2 regions of the Listeria sp. SHR_NRA_18 genome follow, and region 1 is predicted to be linked to the other one. Evidence: riboswitches for the same ligand, from Rfam matches in the RefSeq annotation. Region 1 holds a riboswitch; the other holds the start of a gene.

Region 1 (16,105 bases):
CGTTACTATTACTGCCACGCCCTTTACAACCCGTACACCAACCCAAAACATTATTAAACGAAAATAGTTCTGGTGATAAGTCGAATTTTTCTGCCATTGTCACACGAATTTCCTTAAATACACCAGTATGCGTTCCGATTGTAGAACGCGGATTCGATGAAATAGAGGATTTTCCAAGAAACAAAACAAGTGGCATTTCTTCCATCTTGATCGCGCTGAAATTCGTATCCATAATTTCGGGAAATAAGTACTGATATTCCGCTTTTGGTAGCAATGAAACGAGACGCTTCTTGGATTCCTCACCGATAGTTTGGCAGAAAGTCGTTTTTCCTGATCCAGACAAACCGGCAATTCCGAGTGATTTATCTGTTGGTAATACAGTGTCCAGATGGTTAATGTTGTTCGCAATTAATTGATTTATTTTCATAGTGGTATCTTCCCCATTCTTTCAATCTAGTCATACGCTGAATCCTAATTATCGCATAACTGGTTATGTAACTTCAACTTCGAGTACTCTCTCACAATAAAAGAGCGCAATCCCATTTCAGAATTGCACTCTTTTGCCCAACCTTATGCTAAAACCGTTCCGAGTTTATTACCCATTTCAGTCCATGCATATGTTGCGCCTTGGATCGCACCTTGACGCGCTTTCGTTTCTTCACTGAAACCGCTTTGGTCTAACTTCAATTGTACCGTATCATCTGCGTTTTTTGTCAATGTCCACGTTACTGTCGTTGTTTCGCCAGCGCTTGCCCACGTGTATGTGATAGAATTTGGCTCATCGATGTTCAGCACTTCGCAATCGACAATGCCGTCCCACCATTCGGATGGTTCTGCGCGGAATTGGAATTTGTGACCAACAACCGCTTTAAAATCGTTATTCCAAATCCATTTTGCGAGCATATCCGAGTCTGTTAACGCGTGCCATACTTTTTCTACCGAGCTTGTGAATTGAAAATCTAATGATACATCTGGTTTCATGTTTTGTTCCTCCAATAATTGATTTAGTTTAAACATTCGTTCTTTCCAAAAACTTTCATAGTACGATACCCAATCTTGAATTTCTTTCAGTGGCTTGGCATTTAACCGGTATCTGGTTTCACGACCAACTTTTCGCGCCACTACAAGATCGGCTTCTTTCAAAATAGCCAAATGCTTAGAAACGGCTGTACGACCCATTTGAAAATGAACCGTTATCTCGTATAACGGTAATTCTTCCACATCTGTCAGCATTTGAAGTATCTTTCGCCTCGTTGGATCGGCAACAGCGTCATAGACATCCCTCACTTGGCCTTTATCGCTAAGCATACACACCACCTTTTCTCTTTTCGGAAAATAGGACACCTTTTGTTGTCATTTTCATTATACGACACCATATGGTGACATGTCAACTTTTTGTTTGGCATTTTTTTAGAATAAGGCTTATTATCGCTTCTTCGGAGAGGTTTTCACGGAGAATGATCTCGTTTTCCACACCTAGATAATCGTCACTAAGCCACCATTCTTCTAGTTTTTCGATTCCGAACTCGTGTGCGTTTGCTTTTGTTCGGTGTCTTTTTATAGTCTCTGAAAATGGTAAATCGAAATAATAAACGTCTGCTTTATGATTGAAAAAGTGGATAAGCCCGTGAAGCATCTCCTGATAAATCGCCTTGCCAAGTATGCCTTCTACGATGACATATTCGCATGTGTGTTTTCCATATTCAGCTATGATTCGAATGAGGTCGATGCTCGGGTTTCCTTGGCGATCTTTTACGTGTAGCATATCGCGCCGAACGGTGTCTTGCGAAACGAGTAGTGTTCCTGGACCTAGCTTTTTTTGCAATTCGTTCGCGATCGTTGTTTTGCCGCTTCCTGAGTTTCCACGAATAATAAGTAGTTTTGTTTCCATCGGGTTTCCTCCTATGATTTTCTAATCAAAAACGAACCACCACCCGTTAAGGATGATAGTTCGCTTGTCGTTATAGTACTTCCGCAAATTTCTTCTTTTTATTCTTCACTGGGTTTAGTTTGCGTTCGACCCAGCCAAGTAACACGTCCGCCATAACGGCCATCAGTGCGGTTGGAATCGCTCCAGCTAGAATAATCGCGGTTCCGTTTGTCGCGTTGGTTCCACGAACAATGATATCGCCGAGCCCGCCTGCACCAACGAATGTCCCGATTGCTGCTACTCCAATGGCGATGACAAGGGCGTTTCTAATCCCCGCCATAATCACGGAAAGCGCCAGCGGTATTTCAATCATACGCAACACTTGCCATTTAGTCATTCCCATCGCTTTTCCTGATTCAAGTAGCGCACCGTCTACATTTTGAATCCCTGTATAGGTGTTTTTCAGAATCGGTAAAATGGAATAGAGAAATAGTGAAAGGACAACTGTGTTTGTTCCGAGTCCCATCACGAGCATCAGCATCGCGAGTAAAGCCAAAGCAGGAATCGTTTGAATCACGTTCGCGGTTTGGATGACCCAGCCCGCTAATTTCTTCTTGCGAGCGATATAAATCCCAAGTGGAATCGCCACAATCGCTGCAAAAATAACGCCGTAAGCACTCATCAAGAAATGCCGCCAGAATGCTTCCATCACGTATGTTGCGTTGGTTTGATAATAGTCAATGAGTTGTGAAAATGTATCCATTTTGTCGACACCTCCTTATTTATCTTCAAAGTAATTATGTTTTTTTAGAAATTCTTCTGCAACGATCGACGGTTCTTTTAATTCGCCATCTGCTTGGTAGTTCAGTTTTTGCATTTCTTCCGTGGAAATCGTGCCAACCAATTTGTTAATCGTTGTTTTCAGCTCTGGATGTTCTTTTAAAATAGCATCTGTAGCCATTGGTGAAGCATCGTACGGCGGGAAGAAGTGCTTATCATCTTCTAATACAACCAAATTATACGTCGGAATTCGGCCGTCTGTCGAGTAACCTAGCGCGACGTCCATCTGATTGTTTTTCAAAGCCGTGTAAATCAAGCCAATCTGCATCGGGAAAATTTTCTTGAATGTGATGTCATAGTCTTTGGAAAACGCTTTGTAACCGTCACCGACACGCTCCATCCACGAGTTATCGACACCCGCAACAAGCTGATCTTCTACCGCACGCATATCGCTAATCGTTTTCAAATTGTATTTCTTCGCGGTATCTTGACGCACCATAAAGGCATACGTATTCGCAAAACCATACGAATCAAACCAATATTGATCGAAGCGCTCGGAAAAACCTTTTTGCACGGCTTTCAGTGCTTTTTCAGGATCTTTTAGCGGCTCTTCGCCAAGCGGACCTACCAAATCAGTCCCCGTGTAACGCGTTGCCGAGATATCAATATCGCCATTTACCATCGCTTGGTGTTGCACGACGGAAGAACCGAGATTGTTTACCATTTCAACTTTTAAATCTGTATCGTGTTCAATCATTTGTTTTACGATATTACCTACTATCTGTGATTCTGTTGTAGACATAGTCCCAATTTTAATCGTGCCATCTGTGCTACCGCCAAGTCCTGGCAAGGCACACGCCGATAAAAGAGATACGCCAAGCAGGATGACAGTAGCAAGTTTGAGTCTTTTTTTCATCATTTTTTACTGTCCCTCCTACATATTCTCTTTTGCAGCACGAATTGCTTTTGGTGTAATCCGAACTTCTAATTTGCCTAGGAAAAATTCGACTAACAGCGCCAAAATCGTAACCGGAATCGCGCCGCCGAGAATTAAATCTGGACGATATAAGTTCAATCCGTTAAAGATAAAGTCACCGAGCCCGCCTGCACCAATGTATGAGGCAAGTGTTGCCCAAGCAATGATGTATACGGCGGATAAACGAATACCTGCCATAATGACGGAAATCGAGTTAGGAAGTTCGACATTTTTGACGAGTTGCCAAGATGTCATCCCCATGCCACGTCCCGATTCAATCAAATTTTTGTCCACGCCACGAACACCGATAAACGTGTTTCGCATGATTGGCAGCACCGAATAAATGAATAGCGCCACAATCGCTGGTATTTTACCGACGCCTAGAATTGGAATAATAAAAGCCAAGATTGCAAGCGACGGCACTGTTTGTAACACACTAACAATCCCGATTACAAAATTAGCGATTTTTGGCGAGCGTGTTAACAAAATGCCCACCGGTACAGCCACAACAATCCCCAAAATTACCGCAGATAGCGAAATATAGAGATGTTCCCACGTTTTTACTAGCAGGTCATGGCCGTTGTCTTGGAAAAATTGCGTTATCGCGTCCATTAAAAATAACCTCCTATTTTATTCGTGTACTTCTTCTTTTTCAAGCTCTTTCGTCACTTCGGCATGTTCCGCCGCAGCTTCTTCTAAATCGCCCCAAATGGAATCATAAACAATATCCACAAGGCTTGCGCGCGTCACAATCCCAACTAAGCGGTTTTTCTCATCCACAACCGGGACATACTTGAACCCGCGTTTTAAAATACGTTGCATCGTGTCGCGTAATAGCGCATCTTTTCGAACGTAGAAAACATTTTTATCCAAAATATCAACAACCGATGTCGCAGTTCGGCGATTATGCTCGATAGCTTCCACATCAATAATCCCTTTCAACACGTTCTGATCATCCGTCACAAGTAGCGTATCCACACGGCGTTCCTTCATCAGTTGAATCGCCGCTTGCAGTGATTTGTCCGCCGTAATCGAAACAGGCGTATTATTCATGATTTGCTCTACATTCGTCACGTTCGGACGCGCCTCAATCAAGCGATCTTTCCCAATAAAGTCTTCCACAAATTTATCAGCCGGATTTCGCAAAATCTCATCTGGCGTATCAAATTGAACGATTTCGCCACCGCGCATAATCACAATCCGATCCGCAAGTTTGATAGCCTCATCCATATCATGCGTAACAAAAATAATCGTTTTTCCAAGCTCCCGTTGCAAATTCTTGAATTCCTCTTGCAACGAATCACGCGTAATTGGATCAAGCGCACCAAAAGGCTCATCCATCAAAATCAAATTCTGTTCCGCAGCAAGCGCACGAAGCACACCAATCCGTTGCTGCTGACCACCACTTAACTCATATGGATAGCGGTCTAAGTACTCTTCAGGCAAATCGACCAATTTGATCAATTCCAGTGCCCGTTCATTTTTCTTCTCTTCCGACCATTTTAAAAGTTTCGGAACGAGTACAATATTTTCACGAATCGTCATATGTGGCATCAAGCCAATTTGCTGAATCACATACCCAATCGACCGACGCAATTTCACCGGATCTTCCTTCATAATATCCTTATCGTTAATAAAAATTTGGCCATTAGTCGGCTCAATTAAGCGGTTAATCATCTTCATCGTTGTTGTCTTCCCGCAACCACTTGGCCCGATAAAACAAATAAATTCGCCACGATCAATATCTAAGTTCAGATCATTGACCGCCGTTTTACCGCCCTTGTAAATTTTTGAAACATGCTCAAATCTTAGCAATCTAGACACCTCCGAGTTTATTAGCTAGCATAATCGCTAGTGTGAAGCTTTGAATCAACGACCCCTTTGACCCACGACGTATGTATTCCCATCTCAGTCTATAACGAAACATTTCATAGAGCAAGAAAATACGATGGAAAAACTTATCAATAAAAAGAAATAAAAGCTGGGAATTAGCGCTTCTCAACTTTTAACTGGTTGTATAATCAGAACACAGTTACAGCGAGTAAGAAATCAAAACGTTGATCCTATTCCAAATAACACAGCCCTTTCTAAACCCCATTATAACGTAACCAAAATCAAAAAGCGAACGCCCACGCCTCATATGTGCCTATTCAGATAGAAAAAAGCTCCACCAAATGCACTACTCATAGGCACTTAGGGAACTTTTAAAATTTCTTATAAAAAACAAGATTTACATGTTGAAATGAAGGCATTTTAGTCGAATAATGACCGATTCGTGAGTTTCAATCGAGTATCCATTTTCCTGAGAATAGCAAAGCCAATCAGCGCTCCAATGAGAGAACTCAGGAAGAAAGACGGAATAAACACCCAGATTGTCATTTGCTGTGTCAGAAATAATCGAGCAATCGGATAACATATCAAAGCACCGAGAATCCCCGTTCCGACAATTTCGCCGACAGCAGCCAGCCAAAACTTTTTCGTATATTTGTAGAGCATCCCCGCGCACAACGCACCAACCATACTCCCAGGAAATGCAAACACTGTGCCTGTTCCGAATAGATTACGCAGTACAGAGGTGCCAAACGCTTGCGCCACAGCATATCCAGGTCCAAGTATCACGGCGCTAACCAAGTTTACCAAATGCTGCACGGGAGCAATTTTTGCAAAGCCGACTGGCACAAAAATAAAACTACTTCCGACAAAAGAAATCGCAATAAGCATCGCCGTATAAAGCCATTTTTTTAGCACCATGATTATTTAGGTAAAAACAGCTTCGGTGAGATTTTCATCAGGATGGAAACAATGATTCCTGCCACGATAATCGTTGCGATACAACTCGCACCATTCATCACGATTGAGAACAATTGCGCGGACCAACCTTTGAAAGCATAAGCTCCCCAAAACAAGACACCCGCAAGATAATGCCAGAAATAACGGGCCACGCCGCCAATAACCATCGTTCCCCAAGCCCAGCCAATCGCTTTGCCTAACTTCTCCTCTTTCAGATAACCACGAACTTGTACCGCAAAAACACCAGCAAAAGCAATAAACGCAAACGCTACAATATACTCTAGAAATCCTTGCAGCGGACTCAAAATATAGGCTTTCCCTGTCACAAAATGAAGCAACCCCCACAATAATCCAGAAAAACCAGCAGCCCAAAAGCCACGTCTAATCGCAATGATATACATCGGAATCATACCAAGAGATATCGAAAAAGATGATCCAATATCAAGCGGAATAAAACTGAGGACCATTGCTAGTGCTGCAAATATAGCACATTCTAACATCGTCAATAATCGCGTATTACGCATAAAAAATACCCCTCTCTTTTTTTGGTAAAAAACGTACCGCAGAAGAAAGGAGTCATATCGTCAAATTATGTATCAGATACCACTTCATTCGCCACAATCCCTACGCTCGTATTAACGAACAGGTTCAAAGGGTCAGAATCCTAAAAATCAGGAATCAATCTCAGCCAAGGCCCCCCCTGTGGTAACGTCTCGAGATAGTTGCTTACTCGATATAAATCGGCGACAAGCATTCGCATTCTGGTAGTTTCGCGGACTTCCGGTTCTCACATACACCAGTATGCTCCGCTTCCGGCTTCCTCGAAACTACCAGAATACAAACGCTTTCGCTCGATTTGTGTAAAGCGATATTTAGAACCTATCCCAAAACAAAAGAAAGATTCCCAATCTATCGTTCAAAGAGTATAACAACTATCAAATATCCAAATAAACCAGCCAAGTTTTGTAATCTCGGCGACTTATTTGTTTATCTGGTTTTATTATAACAGCAATTTTTAGAAAGTCCAGCCCCCTGCTCTTTCATTGCGTGCTCATTCATGATAGAATAGGAGTAATTGCGTTTTTGGCATTCAATATGAAAATTTCAGTTGAAAACGCGCGAATTTGGGAGGACGAAAATGTTAACTGTAAATAATGTATCTTTACGTTTTGGCGATAAAAAATTATTTGAAGATGTTTCGATTAAATTTACACCTGGGAATTGTTACGGCTTGATTGGTGCGAACGGCGCTGGTAAATCTACTTTCTTAAAAGTACTTTCTGGTGAGCTGGATTCACAAAGTGGTAATGTGCATATCCCTGCTGGCGAACGCTTGACTGTTTTGAAGCAAGATCATTTCCAATATGATGAAGAAGTTGTTCTAAAAACAGTTATTCGTGGACATGAGCAATTGTTCAAAATCATGGAAGAAAAAGACGCGATTTATTCTAAAGAAGATTTCAGTGATGCGGATGGTATTCGTGCGGCAGAACTTGAAGGTGAATTTGCAGAGCTTGACGGTTGGGACGCAGAGCCAGAAGCAGCTGTTTTGCTTAGTGGTCTTGGTATTACGACCGATTTACATGATAAATTAATGAAAGACCTTACGGGTGGCGACAAAGTGAAAGTTTTGCTAGCACAAGCGCTGTTTGGCAAACCTGACATCTTGCTTCTCGATGAGCCTACCAACCATCTGGACATCAAAGCGATCCATTGGTTAGAAGAGTTCTTAATCAACTTTGAGAATACCGTTATCGTTGTTTCCCATGACCGTCACTTCTTAAATAAAGTTTGTACGCATATTGCCGATCTTGATTTCAGCAAAATTAAGCTGTATGTTGGTAACTATGATTTCTGGTATGAATCTAGCCAATTAGCGCAAACAATGATGGGCGACCGCAACAAGAAGAAAGAGGAGAAAATCAAGGAATTGGAAGCCTTTATCGCACGTTTCTCGGCCAACGCTTCGAAATCTAAACAAGCAACCAGCCGTAAGAAAATGCTCGATAAAATCACGCTTGAGGACATCCAACCTTCGAGCCGTCGCTATCCGTTCGTACAATTCAATCCTGACCGCGAAGTTGGGAATGATCTCCTTACTGTAACGAATCTTTCTAAGACGATTGATGGCGTGAAAGTGCTTGATAACGTTAGCTTTATCATCAATCGTAATGACAAAGTTGCCCTTGTTGGTGACGATGAAGTTGCAAAAACAGTATTTTTCCAAATCCTTGCTGGCGAAATGGAACCAGATGAAGGCGAATATAAATGGGGCGTAACAACAACACAAAGCTACTTCCCGAAAGATAACTCGGAATTTTTCGAGGAAAACGATCTAAACCTTGTAGAATGGTTACGTCAATATTCTCCACAAGACGATAGTGAAGCCTTCCTTCGCGGTTTCCTTGGCCGTATGCTATTTAGTGGCGACGAAGTGTTGAAGAAAGTTCGCGTTCTTTCCGGTGGTGAGAAAGTTCGTTGTATGCTATCGAAAAACATGCTTTCTGGCGCAAACGTACTATTGATGGACGAACCTACCAACCATTTAGACTTAGAATCCATTACAGCGCTAAATAACGGCATGATTCAATTTAAAGGCGCGATGATTTTCGCATCACATGATCATCAGTTCTTACAAAGTGTCGCGACTCGTATCGTCAACCTTTCGAAAGATCAGTTCTACAATAAAGAAATTTCATATGATGAGTATCTTGCGGAAGCATTGAATGTAACCGAGTAAGCTATACGTTTAAAAAGCAGTAGAATGGCCTCTAAGTTGGCTGTTCTACTGCTTTTGTGTTTCTGCTCATGATATACGTATCGTAATAATTTCCATCTGATAACTTCTTATCCGCTTTCAGACAGCCTTCGATTTCAAAGCCGAATTTTGTGTAGATATCTATGGCTTTACGGTTCGTTTCGAGGACTGTGAGCGTGATTTTTCGGATTTCATTTTCATCCGCCCAATGTATTGATTTTCTGAGTAATTCCGAGCCTAAGCCTTGACCCCAATGATTTTTTAGCACAGCCACTCCGAACGTTACTTTATGCTTGGAACGTTTAAGGTCAGTCCCTTCACACCTTGAAAAACCGACAAGTTCTCCTGCTCGTTCTGCTACTAAAAACAAGTTGGTTGGCGCGACCGTGTCCACTTGTATTATTTCTCGAAAACCGGCTTCATCAATGATACCCTCGCCTTGTTCCCTATCTAGATTTTCCGTTTCTCCGTCAATTTGTAACCGAATTTTAGCTAATTCTGCTGCGTCTCCTATTTCAGCTAACCGAACTGTATACATCGAGTTTCCTCCCCGAGACAAAAAAGCACTTTCCACCAGGTTTCCCAGATAAGAAAGCGCTATTTGCTATTTTTTCAAATTAATTCGTCCTGTATCACTTTTGAGTAACTTATCCTTGTTGTACGTCGACCATGAAAATTCGAACCATTCAATGTCCGATACCTTGTCCAATTTATCTAACGGAAACACGATGGTGCCTTTAATTGTAGCTCCAGGCTTCATTTTGCCATCTATAAGATCTGATAGAATAATATCAGCCGCTAATTGCTGACCGTTGACTGTCGTTAATTCGCCTTGTAACGGATAGCTTAGCAGTTCATTTTTTGTGTTGTTTTTGATTTCAATGGCGATCGTTAATGTACCCGGCATATCTTTGTCTTCCATTGTCGAGTGAACCACTTTTTTCTCGACGGCGACCGTTGAAATTTTCTTATCCATACCGTCAGCATTGTTGTGCCAGTTCACGTTGTATGTTTCTTTTCCCTCTGATTTCGTGTTGCCATTCTTGCTGTCAGAGGAATACGTTGCGACTTGTTGCTGCAGCTTAGTATAGTTACCGAATGAGATAAATATGCCGATAATGGAAGCGATAATAATAAGACTCGCGCCACTCACGACGTAAATTCCAATTTTGCGTTTAGATTGGGCGAATAGCATGATGAGTCCAACGATGAACGCTAGAAATGCAAAACCCAGTAATGTTAACCAAATGGCCATGTTTTAACTCTCCTTGCTTGATTGTTATTCTTGTACTATAACATATGTTGAAGCTCTTATAAAGCATCTTTTACTGCATGAGAGCGCAGCGAGCAGGTAATCCTTCAGTAGCTCTTATAAAGCATACTCCGCCGAATTTAGTCTTTGCAGGATATTTATTCATGGAAAACGTCGCTTTAGCTCCTTGGAATTTGGAGTTAAAGCGACGTTTTTTTGTTGTGGGTGTTATGTTGTGGCTCTTATGAGGCATCATTTGCCGATTTAGAGCCTCAATATGCATGAGAACGCAGTGAGCATGTAATCCATCAGTGGCTCTTATCCGCCAAGCACTGAACCATCACAACTCAAATATTGAAACGCCATGTTTTAAAGCATTCAATCATGCCCAGCATCCTGTTCCACGCCCCCGATCTACCTTCAAGAACCAAACTAATAATAATCCAGTAGTTCTCCCTAACCTAGCAATCACGGGTTGCGGGAACGCGCCGATTTTTGACGTATCACTGTTTCCAGATCTAGCTTTGTTGTGGTTCTTAGAAAGCGTCGTTTGCTTTGTTAGAACCTCAATATGCAGTTGAATGTAATGAAACTGCCTTCCTTTTAAATAGCCTCTCGGAAATTTCGGTGCCTCCGTAAAAGTCAAAAGAGGACTTTTACGGAGGCACCTAACAAATTTTTTCGGGTCTAAACGGGCCGTTTCAACTTTTCACTATACTTCCATTATAATCGGCAATATCATCGGTCTGCGCTTCGTTTGTTCAAACAAGTACCGGTTCAGTTGGTCGCGGATGTCTTGTTTTAACTTCGCCCATTCGAATTCTTTGTCTTGTAGGTTTTTCTCGACAATCTTCGTCACTACTTCGGAGGATTTCTCAAGTAAATGCTCGGATTCGCGAACGTAGATGAACCCGCGTGAGATAATTTCTGGTCCGGAGATGATGGCTTTGGATTTGCGGTTCAATGTGACAACGACGATGAAAATGCCGTCTTCGGATAGCAATTTACGATCGCGTAATACGATATTCCCTACATCTCCCACTCCAAGTCCGTCAATTAATGTGTTCCCTGCAAAAACGCGATTTCCAGCGGTCATGCGGCCATTTTTATATTCGATAACTTCACCTTTTCCAGCTACAAATACGTTTGACTTCGGAATGCCGACTTGGTACGCTAATTTCGCGTGAGCAATCAACATGCGGTATTCGCCGTGAACTGGGATGAAGTATTTTGGTTTCATTAAGTTTAGCATTAATTTTAAATCGTCTTGACTACCGTGACCAGATACGAATAAATCGCGGTTCATCGTTAGTACCGTTGCATCCGCTTTGTACAGCATATCAATCGTTTTCGACAAAATCGTTTCGGATGACGGCGATGGCGTTGTTGTGATGTAGATGGTATCGCCTTTTTCGACGTTTACTTTTGGATGCTTGCCTTGTGTCATCAGTTGCAGCGATTGGATTGGTTCTCCGAGATTACCTGTTTCGATGATAACTAACTTGTCTTGTGGCAGTTTTTTCGCTTCTTTTAGTGGAATAACGAGATCTTCGCTTTGTAGCTGAATCTTGTTTAATTTCACGGAGATGTCAAAAACGCGTTCTAATTCTTTCCCGACAATTGCTACTTTGCGGTTTGTCGCGAATGATGCGTCAAGAACTTGTTGTAAACGAACCAAATTAGAGGCGACACACGCGACGATAACGCGACCTGGCGCGGAATGGAAAGCGTGGCGAATCTCTTCGTCAATAAGGCTGTCACTGGATGTAGCGCCAGCATGTTCCGCTTCAGAGCTATCGGATAGTAAAGCGAGAACTCCTTTTTCGCCGATTTCAGCGATGCGTCCTAGACTCGTTTCATATCCTGGTTTTGCGGATTGGTCGAATTTGAAATCGCCGGTGTAGACAATCGCGCCTTCGCTTGTATTTAACACAATCCCCACGGAATCAGGAATCGAATGCGTTGTACGGAAAAACTCTACGTCCACATTCGGGAACGATAATTTCGATTTTTCGTCAACAATATGGAAGTCATTGAAGCGAACTTTTTTGTGTTCTTTTAAAGCAGCTTTAACGAGCGCAATAGTCAGTTCTGTACCGTAAATTGGTGCTTTAATTTTGGCAAGAATGTACGGCAAAGCTCCGATTGCGTCTTCGTGACCGTGCGTAAGGATAATAGCCTCGATCCGGTCTTGATTGTCCTCTAAGTATTTAATGTCTGGAATAACGACGTCGATGCCCAATAGTTCGTCTTCTGGGAACATCAAACCTGCATCCATAATATAAATAGATTCATCCACTTCTGCCACGTATAAATTCTTTCCACTTTCATCAACACCGCCAAGTGGGATAATCTTAATGTGTTTTGCTTTTTTAATTGTCAAAGTTATTCCTCCTTCCTCTTATTTCAAATAATTTTTGAATACTGTTTCAATGGTTGCTATCTCTGTTTCTGTTAACGGCGCGAGTGGCAAGCGTACGTGCCCAACGTCAACGCCGAGTTTGTTGACCATATGTTTCACTGGAGTTGGATTTGGCGCGATGAATAGCGTATTCATTAACGGTACCAGTTTGCCATGAATCTCTGCAGCTTTTTTCGTGTCGCCTTCATCAAAAGCGCGAAGCATCGTCTGCATTTCAGGCCCGATAACGTGACTCGCAACCGAGATAACACCAGCCCCACCAAGCGCATAAATCGGCAACGTGAAGCTGTCATCACCACTATACACCGCGAAATCATCGCCAGTTTCTGCAATAATTTTCGTGATATTGTCAAAATTACCGCTGGATTCTTTAACCGCGACGATGTTCTCGATTTTGGAAAGTTCGATAATCGTTTCTGGCTCAATATTCACAATCGAACGACTCGGAATGTTATAGATGATAACTGGTAACGTCGTCGCCTCTGCAATGGCCGCAAAATGGGCGTAAAGTCCAGCTTGGTTTGGCTTATTATAGTAAGGCGCCACGATCAAAACCGCGTCAATTCCGCCGATTTCTTCCACTTCTTTCGTGAAGGTAATCGTTTCTGCCGTGTTGTTCGAACCCGTCCCTGCAATGATTTTCGCGCGACCTTGGTTTGTTTCCACAACTTGTTTGAACAGCTTGATTTTTTCTTCATGCGAAATCGTTGGAGATTCACCCGTCGTCCCCGCTACTACAAGTCCATCCGACCCGTTTTCAATGAGGTGGTTGACTAAGCGATGAATCCTTTTTTTGCACACTTTATCTTTCTCGGAATTGTACGGCGTCACCATTGCTGTCACTACTTTTCCAAAATCCATTATGTTATTCCTCCTCCAACTCATTTTCAATACAAAACTCGTCATGAAGTGCGTTCACGGCGGCGATTAAATCGGTTTCTTCAACTAGAATCCAAACCGTTGTATGACTATCTGCAGACTGCAAAATAGCGATGTTTTTCGCGGATAGGGCGGACACGATTTTGGCGGTAACTCCTGGAACACCGGCGATGCCGGCGCCAACGATGGAGACTTTCGCGCAGTTCTCGGTCGTTTCTGCCTCGTAGGATGCTTCTTTTAAAAGTGTCAACACATGCTCTCGCTTTCGTTCGGGCACGGTGAACACGATCTCGTTTGTCGATATATTGATAAAATCTAAACTGATACTTGCCTCAGCCAAAATTGCGAAAGCTTTCTGCTGGGTATGCACATTATCCGTTTTAACACGAAGCTGCGTCAAGTTCGTCACATGCGCAATCCCCGTAACAAGGCGTTCTTTCACGTCAAAGCGACCACTGACCTCGGTTTGCGATGTTACCAGCGTACCCTCACCCTTCAAATAGGTCGAGCGAATGCGAAGCGGAATCTTGGCTTGCATCGCGATCTCAACAGCGCGCGGATGAATCACTTTGGCGCCTTGATAAGCCATGTTGCTCACTTCATTATAGCTGACAGTCGGCAACGAACGCGCATTTTTCACGATGCGCGGATCAGCCGTATACATGCCGTCGACGTCCGTAAAAATATCGATTCGCTCAGCGGCAAGTGCGACGCCAAGCGCTGCGGCAGAAGTATCGCTCCCACCACGGCCAAGCGTTGTAATATCACCATTCGGCGCGCTTCCTTGAAAACCAGCCACAACGACAATATCCACCGTCTCCAATGTTTCACGCAAACGCGTCACGTCAACCTCGGAAATTTTGCCCGCCGTATACTCGCCAGACGTCCGGATACCAGCTTGCGCGCCTGAAAACGCCGTTGCCTTGATATCAGCCTCCAAAAGCATGTTGGTAAATACGGCAGTAGAAATCGTTTCGCCGACGGAAAGCAACATATCTTGTTCGCGTAACGACAACCGCGTTTCCTTCGCGCCAATCAGCTCTAACAGCGTATCCGTCGCATATGGATCGCCTAACCTGCCAATTGCCGAAACAACGACGACCACTTTATAGCCCTGATCGATCGAATTTTGTAAATGATTAAATGCAAGCTGGCGGGACTCCTCGTTCTGAACGGAAGTCCCACCAAATTTTTGCACGATAATTTTCATTCGTTACACCTCAATTATTTCGCGTTTTTCAGATGATTTCTTGTTCGATTAAAGATTCAGCAATTTGAATCGAATTCCAAGCGGCACCTTTTAACAAATTATCCGATACGATCCACATGTGGAACCCTTTCGAATCGTCTAAGTCGTGACGAACACGCCCTACGAAAACCTCTTTTTTGCCAGCCGAACTCGCTGCATGTGGGTAAACTTGGTTCGCTGTATCATCTTCCAAAACAACACCAGGAGCGTTGCGTAAAAGCGCTTGAATCTCAGAAACCTTCACGTTATCTTGCTCCACTTCAATATAAACAGACTCCGAATGGCCCGTAATAACTGGAATACGCACACACGTTGCGGCTACTTTCATCGACGCATCACTCATGATTTTCTTCGTTTCATTGACCATCTTCATCTCTTCGTATGTATAGTCATTATCCGTGAAAACATCAATTTGTGGCAACGCATTAAACGCGATTTGGAAATGTTTCTTGTCACCCTTCACCGGCATCACAGCAGGCGTAAACTCTTCCCCACTCAAAATGGCTTGGGACTGCATTTGGAGCTCCTCAATCGCTTGAATACCAGAACCAGAAACGGCTTGATAAGTCGACACAATAATCCGGTTTAGGCCGTAAGCCGCACGAATCGGTTGCAGCGCCGCGACCATTTGAATCGTCGAACAGTTCGGGTTCGCAATAATGCCCTTATGATCACGCAAAGCCTCAGGATTCACCTCAGGAACAACCAGCGGCACATCAGGATGCATCCGGAACGCACTCGTATTATCGATCACAATCGCACCATGCGCCACAGCATCTTTCGCAAAACGCTCAGAAATAGAACCGCCAGCACTAAACAAAGCGATATCCACACCCGCAAAACTCTCAGGCGTCGCTTCCTTAATCACGACTTCCTCCCCGCGGAACGTCAATTTTTTACCAGCAGAACGCGCCGAAGATAAAAACGAAACTTCCTTTATCGGAAACGTCACATCTTCCAGTAATTGAATCATTTGAGTCCCAACAGCGCCAGTCGCACCAACAACGGCTAAGTGATAACTTTTTGTCATTCTATTTCCCCCTTGGATTTGATATATTTTGTCGAAAAAGGAAAACAGTGCTCCTTCCTCGGACTTCGTTTTTTCACATTTAACTTATCATACCATAAA
Region 2 (16,105 bases), on a different contig from region 1:
CGCAACGGGAAATCAACCGCAACCGGCAATTGCTCGCCGACAAACAACGCGAATTAGCTCTGAAGAAACAGGAGCTGGATCTGGCTAAGGAGAAGTTAGCGCAGGGCAAGACGGACTATGCAAACGGAATGGCGCAGCTTAAAGCGGGGAAACAGAAACTCGCGGACGCCAAAACGGCTGGTTATGCGAAACTGGACGCTGCAAAAGCCAAGTTGGATGCTGCCGAAGCGACGTATGCGGCGAATTTAGCTACTTTTGAAACGGAGAAAAAGAAGGCTCTGGCGGAGATAGCGACCGCGAAGAAAGACCTCCAAATTGCGCAGGAAAAATTGGATGCGCTCGATTTGCCGAAGTATTTTATTAGTGACAGGACAGATAATCCTGGTTATACGGAATATAAAGATAATGCGGATCGGATTGCCTCGCTTTCCACGGCCTTTCCTGTGTTCTTCTTTTTGATTGCAGCGCTCGTTTGTTTGACGACGATGACGCGGATGATCGAGGAGCAACGAACGCAGACTGGGACGTTAAAAGCGCTTGGATATAGCAATGTCGATATTATCGCTAAATTCCTTGTGTACGGCTCACTGGCAAGCCTCGCGGGGACTGTGATTGGGCTCGCGATAGGTTTTCAAGTGTTCCCGCAGATCATTTTTGTGGCTTACGGTTCGCTTTATAATTTGCCAGCGCTTGATATTTCCTTCTATTGGAGTTACAGCCTGATTTCGCTTGCTGTGGCGCTATTCTGTACGACTTTGACGGCTTTCGTATCGTGTCGTGCGGAATTACGAGAAAATGCGGCTTCCTTGATGCGTCCAAAAGCACCGAAAAACGGGAAGCGAATCTTGTTGGAACGCGTGCCTTTCGTCTGGAAACGGATGAATTTCACGAGCAAGGTCACAGCGCGGAATATTTTCCGATATAAACAACGGATGCTGATGACAATCCTTGGTGTGGCGGGATGTACAGCGCTTCTGCTCACAGGATTCGGCCTCAAAAATTCGATTGGTGACATCGTTCCGCTACAATATGATCAAATTATGAAATACGATGCGGTGGTCGTTTTGGATAGTAACGCTACGAAAACGCCGCTTCAGGACTACAACACGATTATCGATAATACGCCAAATGTGAAAAGCGCGCTCGATGTGGCTCAAAAAAATATAACGGCGGTCGAAAAAGGCGTCGCAAATCAAGGCGCCACGCTAATCACGCCGAAATCACTCGATAATTTTAGCAACTACGTCGTGTTACGCGACCGGAAAACGCATAAAGCCGTGCCACTAACCGATAATGGTGCAGTGCTCTCGGAAAAACTCGCGAAACTCTATGGCGTCAAGCCCGGCGATTCCTTAACCATCAAAGACGGCGACAACAATCGCTACAAAATCAAGGTCACCGGCATCACAGAAACCTACGCGATGCACTACATCTACATGACGCCGACCTATTACGACCAAGTTTTCAAAAACCAGCCAGAATACAATACCCAGTTGCTGAAACTCAAAAATACGGATCAAAAATGGCAAGATAATTTTGCGGAAAAACTGCTCAAGAATCCCGCCGTGCTCGCCGTCACGTACACCAATACTGCGAGTAATGCGTTTGGCAGTACGATGGATAGCCTCGATATCGTGATTGTCGTCCTGATTATTTCAGCGGCAGCACTCGCCTTCATCGTTCTCTACAACCTGACCAACATCAACGTTTCCGAGCGAATTCGCGAATTATCGACCATCAAAGTACTTGGCTTCTATCCAAAAGAAGTCACGATGTACGTCTACCGCGAAAATCTTATTTTAACCATGATGGGCATCGTCGTCGGCTTCGTACTCGGGACATTCCTACATCGCTTCGTCACCTCCACAGCCGAGGTCGATATCTTGATGTTCAGCCCAACCATCCACGCGATGAGTTACGTCTACGCAGCAATCCTAACATTGCTGTTCTCAACGCTTGTCATGATCGTTATGCACATCAAATTAAAGCGGGTAGACATGATCGAAGCATTAAAATCAGTCGAATAAAAAATAAGCGACCCGTTCTGAGTTTAAGAACAGTCGCTTATTTTCTTATCTAAAACTAGCAATCGTTTGCGGTATATTTCCAGATTTTGTAATCTCCGAAATAACCGCAACCCCTTCTGCACCAGCATCTCGAATTGACTCTACATCATTTTGTGAAATGCCCCCAATCGCAACAATCGGCAACCCAATCCCAGCCTCCCGAATATCACGAATCAACCGCAATCCCGTCGTTGGTTTCGCGTCCAGTTTCGAAGTCGTTGCAAAAATAGGGCCCACTCCAATATAATCAAGTTCCGCGTAAGTAGCCGCTACCTCCGCCTGTGCCAGCGTATTGACAGAAAGCCCAATTTTCATTTTCCCAGCACATTTTCCAATCACATCCAAAATCGCCATATCATCCTGCCCCACATGAATCCCATCCGCGCCAATTTTCAACGCCAATTCTACATCATCATTCACAAAAAACGGAACACCGTACTTCTGACAAATTTCCTGACATAACTTAGCGAGCACCTCAATTTCAGCCGCTTCAGTAAGAGCTTTTTCTCTGAATTGGTAGCAAGTAACGCCAGATTGAAGTGCATCTTCCAAAACGGAAAGTAGCTGTCCTCGTGGAACATCCTGCGTCCCCGCAACGAAATAAATTTCTAACATATCTCTAACACTCATTCCTGATGCTCCTTCCTGTGTGCCCAATGATTTGTCGGACCGTGCCCATTCCCAATGCCAAGCGGTTGCGAAATCGCACTCGTTATAAAAGCTTTGGCGGTACGAATCGCGTATTCCGTAGAAGCACCTTTCGCGAGTTCAGCCGTTATACACGCCGAAAAAGTACAGCCAGTGCCATGTGTTTGCGTCGTTTCAATACGCCTCGCATCAAGCCAAAAGGAAGTGTCCCCATCCAACACATAATCACGCGATTCCTCGCTATCCTGACTATGCCCTCCTTTAATGATAACCGTTGGGACGCCAAGTTTTTGAATGCATTTCGCGGCTGTTTCCATTTGCGCATTGGTTTCAATAGACATTTCTGCAAGCGCTTCTGCCTCCGGAATATTCGGCGTCACGATAGACGCTAACGGTAGCAATTTTTCACGAATCGTCGCAATCGCATCTTCACTCACGAGCGGCGCGCCACCTTTGGCAATCATGACCGGGTCGACAATCAACGCGCCCCAACTAAAATGCCGCAACCTCGAAACAACCGTATCAATCGTCGCAACATCCACCAGCATCCCCGTTTTGACCGCAGTGATCGTAAAATCATCATTCAAAGCATCCAGTTGCGCCGCCAAAATCTCGACCGGAACCGGGTGAATAGCCTGAACCCCCATCGTGTTTTGCGCCGTAATCGCAGTAATCGCTGACATGCCAAAAACACGGCGCTCCTGAAACGTCTTAAGATCAGCCTGAATCCCCGCTCCACCGCCACTATCAGACCCAGCAATCGTAACTGCTTGTGGAAAAATCATCGCCGAACCTCCTCCTTCACGCACGCCAGCTCCTCTTGATTATGCGTCTGCCACGATGCCAATTCATCGATAAACGCCACCCGAAAAGAGCCCGGAAGTCGCCGATTTAGCGTTTTCACAGCATATTCCGAAGCAATCGCATAGCTCGCCGACGCCGCCACAACAGCATCTAAATAATCATCCGTGACGCCAACAAAAGCTCCAATCACACAACTCAACAAACAACCCGAACCCGTAATTTGTGGCAAAAGTGCATCCCCATTTTCCACGGTAATCACTTGCCTACCATCCGAAATCACGTCTACAGCACCACTAATCGCAACAATCGTCTGATATTCCCGCGCTACTTTTAAAGCAATCTCAGCAGCTTGCGATGCATCTCCTGAACCCGCATCAACGCCTCGCGCCTGCCAATCAACACCAGCAATGCTCGCCAGCTCGCCCAAATTCCCGCGAATCACCGCGAACTGAATTTCTGCCAGTAAACGCCGCACCGTTTCCCGCCGAAACACCGTCGCACCAACACCTACAGGATCCAGCACCACCGGTTTTCCCGCTACATTCGCCGCTTTTCCAACAGCCAGCATCGACGCCACCAAATCCGCGTTCAGCGTCCCAATATTGATCACAACCGCATCCGCCATCCCGCCAAGCTCCGCCATTTCCTCCACAGCCGCCGCCATAATCGGAGACGCCCCAATCGCAAGCAAGCCGTTCGCCGAATCATTCGCCACCACAATATTCGTAATCACGTGCACCAACGGATTTCGCGTCCGAACCGCCTCAATAAGTTGCCAATTCGCCATCCAAATCACCTCTCCCATCCCATGTTTGCCGCTCGAAACCCATGTCCCAAAACGCCAATTCCGCGTAACTACTAATCCGAAAATCCGCCCGCATCTCCGCCAACACACCATCCGGCAACCCCTGCGCCACCCGGTCCAACAAATCAATTTGCCGTTGCAATCCTTCCGCATACGCCGCATCCTGATAAATATCCAACCAAGCCTGGTACAACGGATCCGGACTCACACAACCCGCATACTGCTCGCCAATTTCCCGATACAACCAATAACACGGCAAAATTCCCGCCAAAATCCTGCCCAGCGACTGCGAACCAGCCAGCCGATACATGTGCGACGTATAATGATAAGCCGCCGGACTCGGCAAAATCCCATCCAAATCCGCCGTCTCAATCCCCACATGAGGATAAAATTTTTCCCGCATCGAAAGTTCCGAAGCCTCCAAAGAAGCAAGCGATTGACTCAGCTCCATCATCGCATCATAATCATCCGCATAAGCAATCCCAAGTGCAATCACCTTCACATAATGCGTCAAATAATAATGATCCTGCAACAAATAATACCGAAACGCACTCCTGTCCAAACTCCCGTCCACCAACTGCTGCACAAACCGATGATCCTTACTCCTCTGCCAAATTTCCCGATTTTCCGCATGTAATTCCTCCGAAAAACGCACCATTTCCAACTCCTCCTTTTTTCCATACAAAAAAACGCCTTCCCTCACGTCAGCAATAGCGCAAGAAAAGGCGTCATGATTTCTACATCAAGTTCCCAATACTTCCCTACGCGAGTGCTAACTCAACAGGTTCAAAGGGTCCATGAATTTATATCCATATCTCGGTCTTAAGTAAGACTCCCCTAGTACAAGAGATTGGTTACTACCCAAGATAAATCGGCGGCAAGCGTTCGCATTCCACAAGTTTCGCGGACTTCCGGTTCTCATGTACAGTCGTACACTCCGCTTCCGGCTTCCACTAAACTTGTGGAATACAAATGCTTTCGCTCGATTTGTGTAAAGCATGGTCTTCTTCCTACCCAGCAGGACAACAACCATTCTTATCTCGCGTTCTATCCCAATCTCCAATTATTCGTTTTTTCACCCCAAGTGTACCACAAATAAATCCGATTCTCCAAAAAATACGCATTATCCATCGAAAAAATGGGTATGGTGTTATAAGGGAAACCAACGTAGAGAGGATGGGAAGTCAAAATGACAATCTATCGTAGGATTTTAGTAGGTGTGGACGGCTCCAATGAAGCAGAAGAGGCTCTAAAACGCGGCATTCAAATCGCAAAAAAAGACGGCGCAACACTCGGAATCGGCTTTGTCGCTGATGTCCGCCGAATCGCGCCACTTATCGATTACGAGCAAACATACGCCAAAAAAGCCAAAGAATACGGCAAAGGCCTCGTTGAAATTTATAAAAATGAAGCAGAACAACTCGGCGTCGAAAACGTAGAAACATTCGTCAAATTCGGAACTCCAAAAACAACTTTTGTGAAGAAAATTATCGATAAATTCGAGCCAGATTTAGTACTCGTCGGATCCACTGGATTAACACCCACCGAGCAATTCATCCTAGGTAGCGTCTCCGATTACGTAGCCGCACACGCACCTTGTGACGTCATAATCGTCCGCGGGAAAAATTGGCACGATCGTAAATCAATCGAATAACATTGTGAACCAAGTAGGCCAATCGCTCTGCTTGGTTTTATGCATGCTTTCTGTGCTATACTACGAGTATTAACGTCTTACATAGTAACAAAGAAAGAAGGCCGTACCAACCATGCAAAATGAAAAAACAAAAACATCCCTATACTTACTACTCGTTCTCGTGATGGCCAGTTGGGGACTAAACGTGACAGCCACCAAAGTCCTAGTCGCCCATTTCCCACCCATAACCATGACATCTTTCCGAATATTCACAGCCGCAGTCGCCGTCTTTATTTTTCTGGTCGCAATCGGCAAATTCAGACTTCCAACACGGCGCGAACTCGGCTACATATTCGCCGGAAGCCTATTCAATATCGTGCTACACCATTATTTCCTAGCATCAGGTCTAACGATGACAACTGGAACAAATGGCGGGCTTATTTTAGGAATAGGACCAATCTTAACAGCTATTTTAGCCGTTATTTTTTTGCGTGAAGCCATTTCGATTCCACAATTAATCGGACTCGTATCAGGACTTCTCGGCGTATCACTCATCGTGCTCACTGGCGGCCAGGGACTTTCAGGCGCCTCACTCGGAGACATCTATGTATTCATCGCAATCCTATCTCAATGTTTCAGCTTCATCATCATTAAACGCATCTCCGGTTCACTCGATCCGCGACTAATGACCGCGTACATGCTACTCATCGGCTCGATTCTACTATTCTTCACCAGCCTTATCGAAGAACCAAACGGACTTGCCCAAATGAGCGGCCACTCGTCATCCCTATGGTTACTTTTCCTTGCCTCAGCCCTACTTGCGACAGCATTCGGAAACCTAATTTACAATTTCGCAGTCGGTCAAATCGGCCCATCGAAAACAGCCATTTTCATGAATCTAAATCCATTCTTCTCACTTATCGGTGCCGCTTTATTCCTAAACGAGCAAATCAGTTTCATGCAAATCCTAGGCTTCCTACTCATTATTATTGGCGTCGTGCTAGGTTCCGGTGCCCTATCTGAACTCATCCGCGCCAGAAAAAGAATACGCAATCCAGAAAAAATCATGGATGAATGATGCCTCTTAAAAAGCATCCCCATCCATGATTCCAATTATTTCTCGACATAAGAATCCTGCTCCACAATAAACCGCGGTCTTTGTTTCACCTCAGAATAAATACGCCCAATATATTCTCCGACAACACCTAGACTCATCATCTGCACGCCTCCAATGACCCAAATCGAGAGCATCAAAGACGACCACCCCGTTGTTGCCGTACCAGATAAATGTTGCACAAATGTATAAATGCCAATCACAATCGCAATGACAAACATCAGCGCGCCAAGCCCCGTCACCAGTCGAATCGGCGCCACACTAAACGACGTCAAACCATCCGCAGCAAAAGCCAGCATTTTTTTCAAAGGATACTTAGATTCACCCGCAAACCGCTCTTTCCGATGATAATAAACCTTCTCCGATTTAAAACCAATCAGCGGCACAATCCCTCGCAAGAAAATATTATTCTCCGGGAACAAGTTCATCTCTTGCAGCGCCATACTTCCAAGCAACCGATAATCCGCATGATCAGGAATTAAATGAATCCCAAACTTGCCCATCATACTATAAAATAAATGCGCCGAACCACGCTTGAATCGAGTATCTGTCTTACGCTCATCACGAATTCCGTAAACAACCTCATAACCCGCGCGATATTTCTCCACAAACTCCGGAATCACACCAACATCATCCTGTAAATCCGAATCAATCGAAATAATACAATCCGAACGTCCTTCCGCCGCCTGCATTCCAGCAAGCAGCGCATTTTGATGTCCAAAATTCCGGCTCAATTTCACGCCATTGATATGATCCACCGTCGCCATCGCATCCGCAATAATATCCCACGTCTTGTCACGACTTCCATCATCAACAAAAAGCAGATCACTAGCCTCATCTATCATCGATTTACCCTTCATATCCTGCAAAATCAGTCCCAGCTGATTCATCGTCTCTTTCAAAACTTCCTCCTCATTGTAGCAAGGAACAATAATCGTTAATATCGGTTTATCCCGCATTCAAGTCACCCACTTTATATAAGTATATTTTCCAAGCTGATTGTTCATCCTCAAATGTTTTTTCTAAATGTAGATTATTTTCCGCCGCATTATCAATAGGTACCGCCGAGAAAATATATTCCCCACCCATTTCTCTAAACGCCTTCGTATCAAGTTCCAAATGCTTAATATGCTTCTTAGAATTCTTATCAAACAAATAGTTTTTCCCGAGTTCTGCCGAGAAAATATACACCCGATTCCCCCAGCCATCATAATAACCCTTCAACAACGGACTCTTATCCAGCTCTTTCGCAATAATCTCGCGGAACTTCTCCTTATAACTCAGCGGATACGAATTCACATATCCATCCAACGTATAAAAACCATTCTCCTGCGAAATCGAAGGGTGAATCCCAATACTCGCCACTCGATAATCCTTCTGCGGCTTCCCAATATACGCTTTTATATCCTGAAACTGATTCCGTGCATAAAACTGATCAATCGATGGCGTCCCAGCCTCACGATAAACAATCTCTGAATTCCCAGCAAATACTACACCAATCTGCAGAACCAACCCTAAAATCGCAAACTTCTTCCACCAACCACCCTTACTTGCAAAATAAACAAGCGCAAGAGCAAATATTCCATAAAAAATGAACGGCTGTAAAAAATGGAACCGCGAAAAGTTAAACGAGCGCATAATCGAAATCTGTTCTTTAATCGGATTCCAAGCACCCCACCACCAAAACGCATACCAAACCGATAACGAAAAGTTAAGCCCCAGTAACCACAAAAATGGTTTTTGCGTTCGCCAATCCTTTTTCACTAACATCACAATCAGGGCTAGTAAAATCACCGGCAAAATAATATATGTGGCAAGTGATTGATCATGCGTATGTCCAATCGTGAAATTCTTAAACGTCAGCCTAATAGACCCTAAAAAGCTATTATTCGGCAAATCAAAAGCACTTCTCGAATCCGGCTCATTCGTTTGGAAAAACATCTGCGAAATAAAACGATAGTTCACCACACAGTAAATCGCTGACATGTAAGCCATACTGCCAAAAAAACGCCAATTCCAGCCACGTTTCTTCACAATATCATACACCCAAATACACGCTACTAAAAACAACAAAAAGCAAAAACCAAGAATCAGACTTGAATAAAACGGTAACAACGTCAAAATCAACCAATTCCAGATGCTCTTCTTCCCTTTACGAATGTTCAGAAACGCCCATAACGCAAGCGGCATTCCCAGCGTACTGAGCATTCCCGATGGCCAAAACGGCGTCAAGGCAAATGCTACTGATACAAAAAGCGTTATGTATTTTTTCGATGGATCTTTAATAATATAATCGCGCAACCACAATCGCATACCGATAAACGCAAATACCCGCGTAATCAGCTGGCTAAAGGCAAACGCGAGTGGCGTCGGAAAAATCGCGTACAACCAGACAATCCCAACAAACTGCGAATCAAACGCATCCCTAGGCGCAACACCATCCAACATTTGAGGAATATTACTCCCCGTTTCCGCCAAATAATTCCCACTATTAAGCAGTACTCGATACCATGTCATATTAGAATCCAAATTATCGTGAATTCGAATATGGCTGTTCCCACCAAGAATAAATAGCGGTGCGGTAAAAATAAGTATCAGCGCAATCGCCAATAATTCTTGCTTTCTTTCTATCATCCAAGTTTTCATCCAATTCCACCTCTTTTTTTGCATCTGTTGTCAATTATAACAATACTTGCCATACATCGCAAAAAAATAAGCAAAAGTTATATCCTCACACTAGCACATTGCCAACTAGCCACGCATCATGCTCCAAAAATCGCTCTATTTCCACTCTATAAGATTCCTTAAATAATAAATAGGCCCTTTCCCCCGTAGAAAAGCATTCCTTCACAATACAAATCACAAGAAAGCTCGGATTCAATGTATCATACTTCCCGTTTCGCAAATTCAAAAGCGACGTCGGCACATATTTATCCACGTACGCATGCTTCAATGTCACCGCCAAAATACTTTTATTAGACCTAATCGCCATATCATACGCTAAATGCAAATAGTTCCCCTGAAGGCACACTTTGACCTGCTCCCCAATCAACTCATTCAAAAGCGGCAACGCTTGTAGCTTCTGCTTCGTTGTCCCATCCTTCTTCAAAATAACATCCTTTATTCGTAATGTTTTATTATCAATGTCATTATAAAAAGTCGCCGCACCTACCGATACTGCACACCACACAAATGCATACAGTGTATCGACAAACACTCATTTTCGTCGTTAAAAGTTCCGTTCCAGTGCTCACGTACCTTAGTACGCTCCGCTCTTGTACTCGCTTTCGCCTAGAAACTAAGCATTTGTCGACACACTGAGGTTAGACGAGCCATCACGTCGAGTGCTTTTTCTACATTATCAATTTCTCTTTATCCTTATACACATAAGTCACCCGTTTGTTAACAAAATGTTCCTTAAAAAATGCATGCCCACTCGTCAGTTGTTTCAACATAGTTAACACTCCTCATGAAAATTAGATAAAGAAAAGAAGAATAGCTAGTGCTACTCTTCTCTCCACATGGCAGGTTTTTCCGTTGCTCGCCAACAGTCAGCCCTTATGTCTGACATTTATATCGAGTTGACCATGTGCCTGCCCACATTCTTTTCTCTAACCTGAGTATAGCACACACTCACTTCATCTTGCAACTATTTTTCCAACACAGATTGACGTGTTTTTGACCCCTTATTCTGTAATTTTCACCTGCATCTCAGAATCATACGTCTCATTCCCATTCACCCGATAGCGCACCGCAACTTGCATATCCTTCGTTATATTGTTCGCTTTCACATTGATCAAGAAACTCCCATCAGGGTTCACTGTCGCATTTTTGATACCAATGCCATTAATAACGACCATCACGATTTGATAGCGCCCTTGATTATTCACCAACATTCCTTTAATATTCGTTTCGCCGACTTTATAATCTGCATATCCCGTGTATAAATTACCAATAAACGGCGTCACCGGATTCGGAAGCTCAAGTGGCGCAATCCGCAACGTCGACGGCATCGTATTATTCAACACCCGCGTCGCATCCGTCTTCTTCGTACCAGCATTCCCCCAAATCAAGAGGTTATTAATATAGTTCGAAGTCGTCGTATCCGCAACCGTTACCCAGCCATTGATTTGCTTATCCCAGGAAGCCTTATTATCCGTAACACTCAGCAGTTCCACCGGATTCCGAACCTCCACCATCACCTTATAATAATTATCCACCAACCCATCAATGTCGAAACGGTTGTTCTCAATACTAATACCACGCGATTTATTCACCGCGCCCGTCAAAATTCGCACCGGATAACGAATCCTACCACTCGCATTGAAATCATTGTTTTTAATAATAATATTTTTCGGCGTTGTTTTCACACCTTGGCGATCCCGTTCATACAGCGCCATAAACGCAAAATTATCATAACTATCCAACTGGACAAAATTATTCGTAACCCGCACGTTCTCCGCCCCAGACAAGCGAATCGCCGTGTAACCCGTCATATTTTTCTGTAGCGTTGCATCCACGCTATCCGCTACAATTTTACCACCCTTATCCGTCTGCACCTCATGCTGTAAACTTAAATCCGTTGCCTGTGGATCCTTCTTTTTTCGCTCGGTGTTATTGATTTGAATATTGCTCGGATTGTATTTATTGCTGCCCTCCCCGCCGATAAGCCGGTTGCTATCAATGATAATATTATTATTCGCGGCACCGTAACTATCAATCCCGCCGTCCACCATCGATTTCCGATCATCCGCTGAATATTCCATGTTCGCCGGTGCATAAAAATGCTGCGTACCATAGCGCTGCATCCAATCACGAATTTCATTCCCAATAATCGAGATTTGCTTCGTTCCGCTACCACCATTCCCGCGATACATCACGATACCCGCACGACCAATATTTTCAATCTTATTCTTCTCAACAACCACCGTCTGGCAATACTCCATCGCAATCCCACTCTGCAAATTAGAATTCCGAATTTCCGAGTTTTTCACCGATCCATTCTTAATCCCACCCAGATAAATAATCGAGTTCGCCTGCTCATTCCCGTCCGCAATAATGTTCTCCATTTGGATATTATCGAGGCGCTCGTAAGGCTCAGCAAGCGATGTACTATCATCCTTATAATCCCCCGCAAAATTAATCAAAGAAAACGCGTACGCATGCCCACTCATAATGACTGGATCAATCTCATACCGAATGCTTATATCGCGAATCAACACATTCTTTATGTACTTAGGGCTCGTAGGATTCGCAGCCTCTGTCGTCAACCCTTGCTTCGGCGCCGTGAAAACTAATTCACTATCTTTCGCATTCGCCGTCGCCCCTTTAATAATCACATTAGACGGGACTTTTAACGTATTATCAACATAATATTTCCCCGTCCCAAACTGAATCGTCGTACTGTCATCACTCAGGTTAATCGCTTCCAAAATTTTCGCCCATCCAAGCGCATTCCCCGTCGCAGCCGCCTTATTATCCTTCTCCATAAACCGATCCACTTGAATCACCTCAGCCGCCTGAACCCTCATCACTCCACCAAAAACAAACATCAACATCATCACAAAAGCAAAAAACACTACTTTCCGTTTCACAAAATCAACTCCCTTTCAACAACATAATTCCAAAACAACTCATAACGTGTTGATTCAGATAAAGAAAGTATACCTCGCCAAATCACGCGAAACAATTGCATTTTCCACCAAAAACACAAAATTTCAAGATATTTCATCGTTTTCCACCAATATTATAAAAGATTACATCTCAACATTTCCCGCCATTTTCCGAATTAGCAACTCCGACACAAAATAGAGTTTCCCACACTAAAAATCGACCAAAAAACACTCCTTATCCCCCAATTTACCATTTTTCAAATGTGACAATTCCACGGCAAAAAGTCCTTGTAAGCGAAACCAAGCACTTTTTCACATAGATTCATTCGATTATTAGTCATTAAAAACAATAACAGCGTGCAATCTTGCTTTTTCAACAAGTTCAGTATACACCTTCCAGTTCACTCTAATGCAAATCTGAATGTTGCAAAATCACCCAAAACACGGTATTCTGGAGTTAATCGACAAGGAGGAGAACTAATGAAAATAATCCGTACAAAAACATATGAAGAAATGTCCGAAAAAGCGTATGACGTTGTAAAAGCAGTCATCGATTCCAAAGAAAACCCAGTAATCAACACAACAACCGGCGCAAGTTATGACGGTATGTTCGAAAATCTCGTAAAAGGCATCAATAATGATGAAGTCGACATCGAAAAAGTGTTTATGATGAACCTCGATGAATTTATCGCCCCGCGCGAAAGCTCATTCAGCGTATACAGCTACATGCACCAAAAATTCTACGATCAAATTAAAAAGCAACCACGCGAAATCGGCCTATTAGATGGTAGTTTATCCAGTTTTGACGAAGAAATCGCGCGCTATAATAAGATTTTGCGTGACAATAAACGTGATTTACAAATTCTCGGACTTGGTGTAAACGCTCACTTAGGCGCGAACGAGCCTGGAACACCTTTTGACTCCCGTTTATTCCTAGCAGATAGCGACGATTCCACGATTAATAGCACGATGCTTTATTACAAAGTGACACGCGAAGAAGCACCAGAACAAATGCTGACGCTCGGTCTTGCCGATATGATGGAAGCAGAACAAATCCTTGTAACCGCTTCTGGCACAAGAAAAGCAGAGGCCGTAAAAGCAACACTCGAAGGCCCAATTACCGAAGATTGCCCAGCATCCATTTTGCAAAAACATCCAAATGTCGTGTTCATTATCGACGAAGCAGCAGGATCATTACTGACTAAGTATTAAAAACTTGGAATCAGGGGTGAAAAAATGGAAATCAGGCTTTTAACCACAGCAGATGTCGATCAATACGTAAAAATCAGACTCCAAGCCCTGCAAGAAAGTCCCGCAGCTTTTGCGACAAGTTTTGAAGAAGAGAAATACACCGCCTTACAAAAATACGAAATCCGCTTCCAATCCCCATATTCCCTGACATTCGGCGCATTTTCAGGCGGGAATTTAGTTGGCGTCGTGACTTTAATTCGAGAAGAACGTATCAAAACGCGTCACCGAGCCAATATCGTCGCGATGTACGTTGCCCCAGAAAGACGTGGCAGCGGCGTCGGCAAAGCCTTAATCGGCACTGCAATCGAGCAGGCGCAACAACTAGAAGGCATCGAGCAAGTTTATTTATCCGTCGTTACGAATAATAAGCAGGCACGAAAACTCTATACCTCGCTTGGATTTGTACCTTACAGTCTCGAGAAACGCGCTTTGAAGCTGGATGGCACGTATTTTGATGAAGAGCATATGGTGTTGTTTTTGTAAAAAAAGGGTCGAGAATAGTTGCCACAACACGGCAGCGACTATTCTCGACCCTTTAATTATTATGTTCGTCGTTGTGTAAAACCAATAATCTGCTCCATACTACTCTTTTTCCACTCACAAAAATATTGCCGCACTAATCCAATAAACCACCGCCGCCATTATACCCGCACACGGCAATGTAATCATCCACGTCACCAGCATACTTTTCCCAGTCCGCCAGTTAACTTCCTTCTTATGATTCGCGGTCCCAACGCCCATCAGCGAACTGTCAATCACTTGCGTCGAACTGATTGGCAAATGGATTAGCGTCGCACTCATGATTACCGAAAGTGAGCCTAGATCCGCCGCAACACCAGTCACCGGTTCAATTTTCATGATTTTCGTGCCTACCGTTTTAATAATCCGATAACCGCCAATCGATGAACCGAGCGCCATCGCGGCCGCACAGCTCACTTGCACCCAGAATGGAATCGTGGAATCCGTCTGCAAACCGCTCGCAATCAAGGCCAGCGTGATAATTCCCATCGTCTTCTGCGCATCATTCGTTCCGTGCGCGTAGGCCTGCATCGCCGTCGTGCCAATCTGCGCCATCCGGAAATGCCGATTCGTCTGTACCAACTTCTTATTCCGAAAAATGAATTTGAACAGCGAATAAATCAAATATCCGACCGAAAAACCGATAATTGGCGAGATAATCAGTGCAATAATAATCGTCGTGAAACCACTCCAATTCAGCACGCCAAAACTCCCCGCCGAAGCAATCGAAGCACCAGCAATCGACCCAATCAGCGCGTGCGACGAACTACTCGGCATTTTCGCGATCCACGTCATCAAATTCCAAATCACCGCCGAAATCAGCGCACATAAAACCACGAATTCCCCATTTTTCAAGGCAAACGGATCCACAATGCTTGACGTCAAAGCCACCGCCACACCCGTAAACGAAATCGCCCCGAAAAAATTCATCACAGCAGCAATCCCAATCGCTACCCGCGGTTTCAGCGCACGCGTCGAAATACTCGTCGCCACCGCATTCGCAATATCATGAAAGCCATTTATAAAATCGAAGGCCAAGCCAACAATCACAATAATAATCGTAATTAAAATCACCGAATCCATCCAACATTCCCCTAATCTGCACGCTTTACTTTCTATATACCCTATTTTGCGCCTGAAAAAGGATTTATTCAAGTTTAACGCAAAAACGCCCCTCGAAAGGAGCGTTTTCTACTATCTATATATTAGTCTAAATCTGTCGCATTCTGTTCTTGCTTCTGCCCTCTAGCTTTACGAATAAAGTAAATCCCAACCAGAAGTACGAACCAAACCGGTGTTACGAACAGTGCCACGCGTGTGTCTTCCGCCAATGCTAGAACGACTAGAATGAACGCAAGGAACGCGAGAATAACGTAGTTCGCAACTGGATATAACGGCATTTTGAATTTACTTTTCGCTGCAAGTTCTGGGCGTGTTTTGCGATATTTCATGTGACAGATAACCGTGATTCCCCAGATATACAAGAAACACACTGTCGAAATACTCGTGATTAACGTGAACACACCTTCTGGCATCACGTAGTTCAGAATAACTGCAATCAAGATAACGATTGTGGAGAAGAACAGCGCATTTGCCGGAACTTTATGCGATGTTAATTTTGTCATTGGGTATGGTGCATTTTTTTCCTTAGCT

Evidence for each region. A riboswitch is a leader RNA that binds a small molecule or an ion and turns the genes downstream of it on or off. The one in region 1 is predicted to bind thiamine pyrophosphate.
Region 2: linked by a shared signal. The riboswitch ahead of tenA (thiaminase II) and the one ahead of thiT (energy-coupled thiamine transporter ThiT) in region 1 are both predicted to bind thiamine pyrophosphate.

What each region holds. Positions count from the first base shown of each region.
Region 1 is NZ_QPKR01000001.1:285,434-301,538, reverse strand. It holds gene DUK53_RS01565 (ATP-binding cassette domain-containing protein) at 1-427, opposite strand, end outside; gene DUK53_RS18060 (SRPBCC family protein) at 571-981, opposite strand; partial or broken gene DUK53_RS18055 (ArsR family transcriptional regulator) at 1,120-1,233, opposite strand; gene DUK53_RS01555 (kinase) at 1,388-1,891, opposite strand; gene DUK53_RS01550 (ABC transporter permease) at 1,962-2,633, opposite strand; gene DUK53_RS01545 (osmoprotectant ABC transporter substrate-binding protein) at 2,649-3,569, opposite strand; gene DUK53_RS01540 (ABC transporter permease) at 3,585-4,238, opposite strand; gene DUK53_RS01535 (betaine/proline/choline family ABC transporter ATP-binding protein) at 4,257-5,441, opposite strand; gene thiW (energy coupling factor transporter S component ThiW) at 5,880-6,347, opposite strand; gene thiT (energy-coupled thiamine transporter ThiT) at 6,380-6,940, opposite strand; TPP riboswitch at 7,020-7,127, opposite strand; gene DUK53_RS01520 (ABC-F family ATP-binding cassette domain-containing protein) at 7,555-9,156, shown strand; gene DUK53_RS01515 (GNAT family N-acetyltransferase) at 9,188-9,712, opposite strand; gene DUK53_RS01510 (DUF4352 domain-containing protein) at 9,779-10,429, opposite strand; gene DUK53_RS01505 (hypothetical protein) at 10,809-11,072, opposite strand; gene DUK53_RS01500 (ribonuclease J) at 11,139-12,809, opposite strand; gene dapA (4-hydroxy-tetrahydrodipicolinate synthase) at 12,828-13,709, opposite strand; gene dapG (aspartate kinase) at 13,714-14,937, opposite strand; gene DUK53_RS01485 (aspartate-semialdehyde dehydrogenase) at 14,966-16,006, opposite strand.
Region 2 is NZ_QPKR01000002.1:82,462-98,566, forward strand. It holds gene DUK53_RS04555 (FtsX-like permease family protein) at 1-2,027, shown strand, start outside; gene thiE (thiamine phosphate synthase) at 2,073-2,696, opposite strand; gene thiD (bifunctional hydroxymethylpyrimidine kinase/phosphomethylpyrimidine kinase) at 2,693-3,499, opposite strand; gene thiM (hydroxyethylthiazole kinase) at 3,496-4,305, opposite strand; gene tenA (thiaminase II) at 4,283-4,981, opposite strand; TPP riboswitch at 5,065-5,172, opposite strand; gene DUK53_RS04580 (universal stress protein) at 5,513-5,977, shown strand; gene DUK53_RS04585 (DMT family transporter) at 6,090-7,034, shown strand; gene DUK53_RS04590 (glycosyltransferase family 2 protein) at 7,070-8,029, opposite strand; gene DUK53_RS04595 (DUF6044 family protein) at 8,019-9,704, opposite strand; gene DUK53_RS04600 (PBECR4 domain-containing protein) at 9,802-10,287, opposite strand; gene DUK53_RS04605 (right-handed parallel beta-helix repeat-containing protein) at 10,757-12,664, opposite strand; gene DUK53_RS04610 (glucosamine-6-phosphate deaminase) at 13,163-13,894, shown strand; gene DUK53_RS04615 (GNAT family N-acetyltransferase) at 13,919-14,416, shown strand; gene DUK53_RS04620 (inorganic phosphate transporter) at 14,531-15,535, opposite strand; gene DUK53_RS04625 (amino acid permease) at 15,658-16,105, opposite strand, start outside.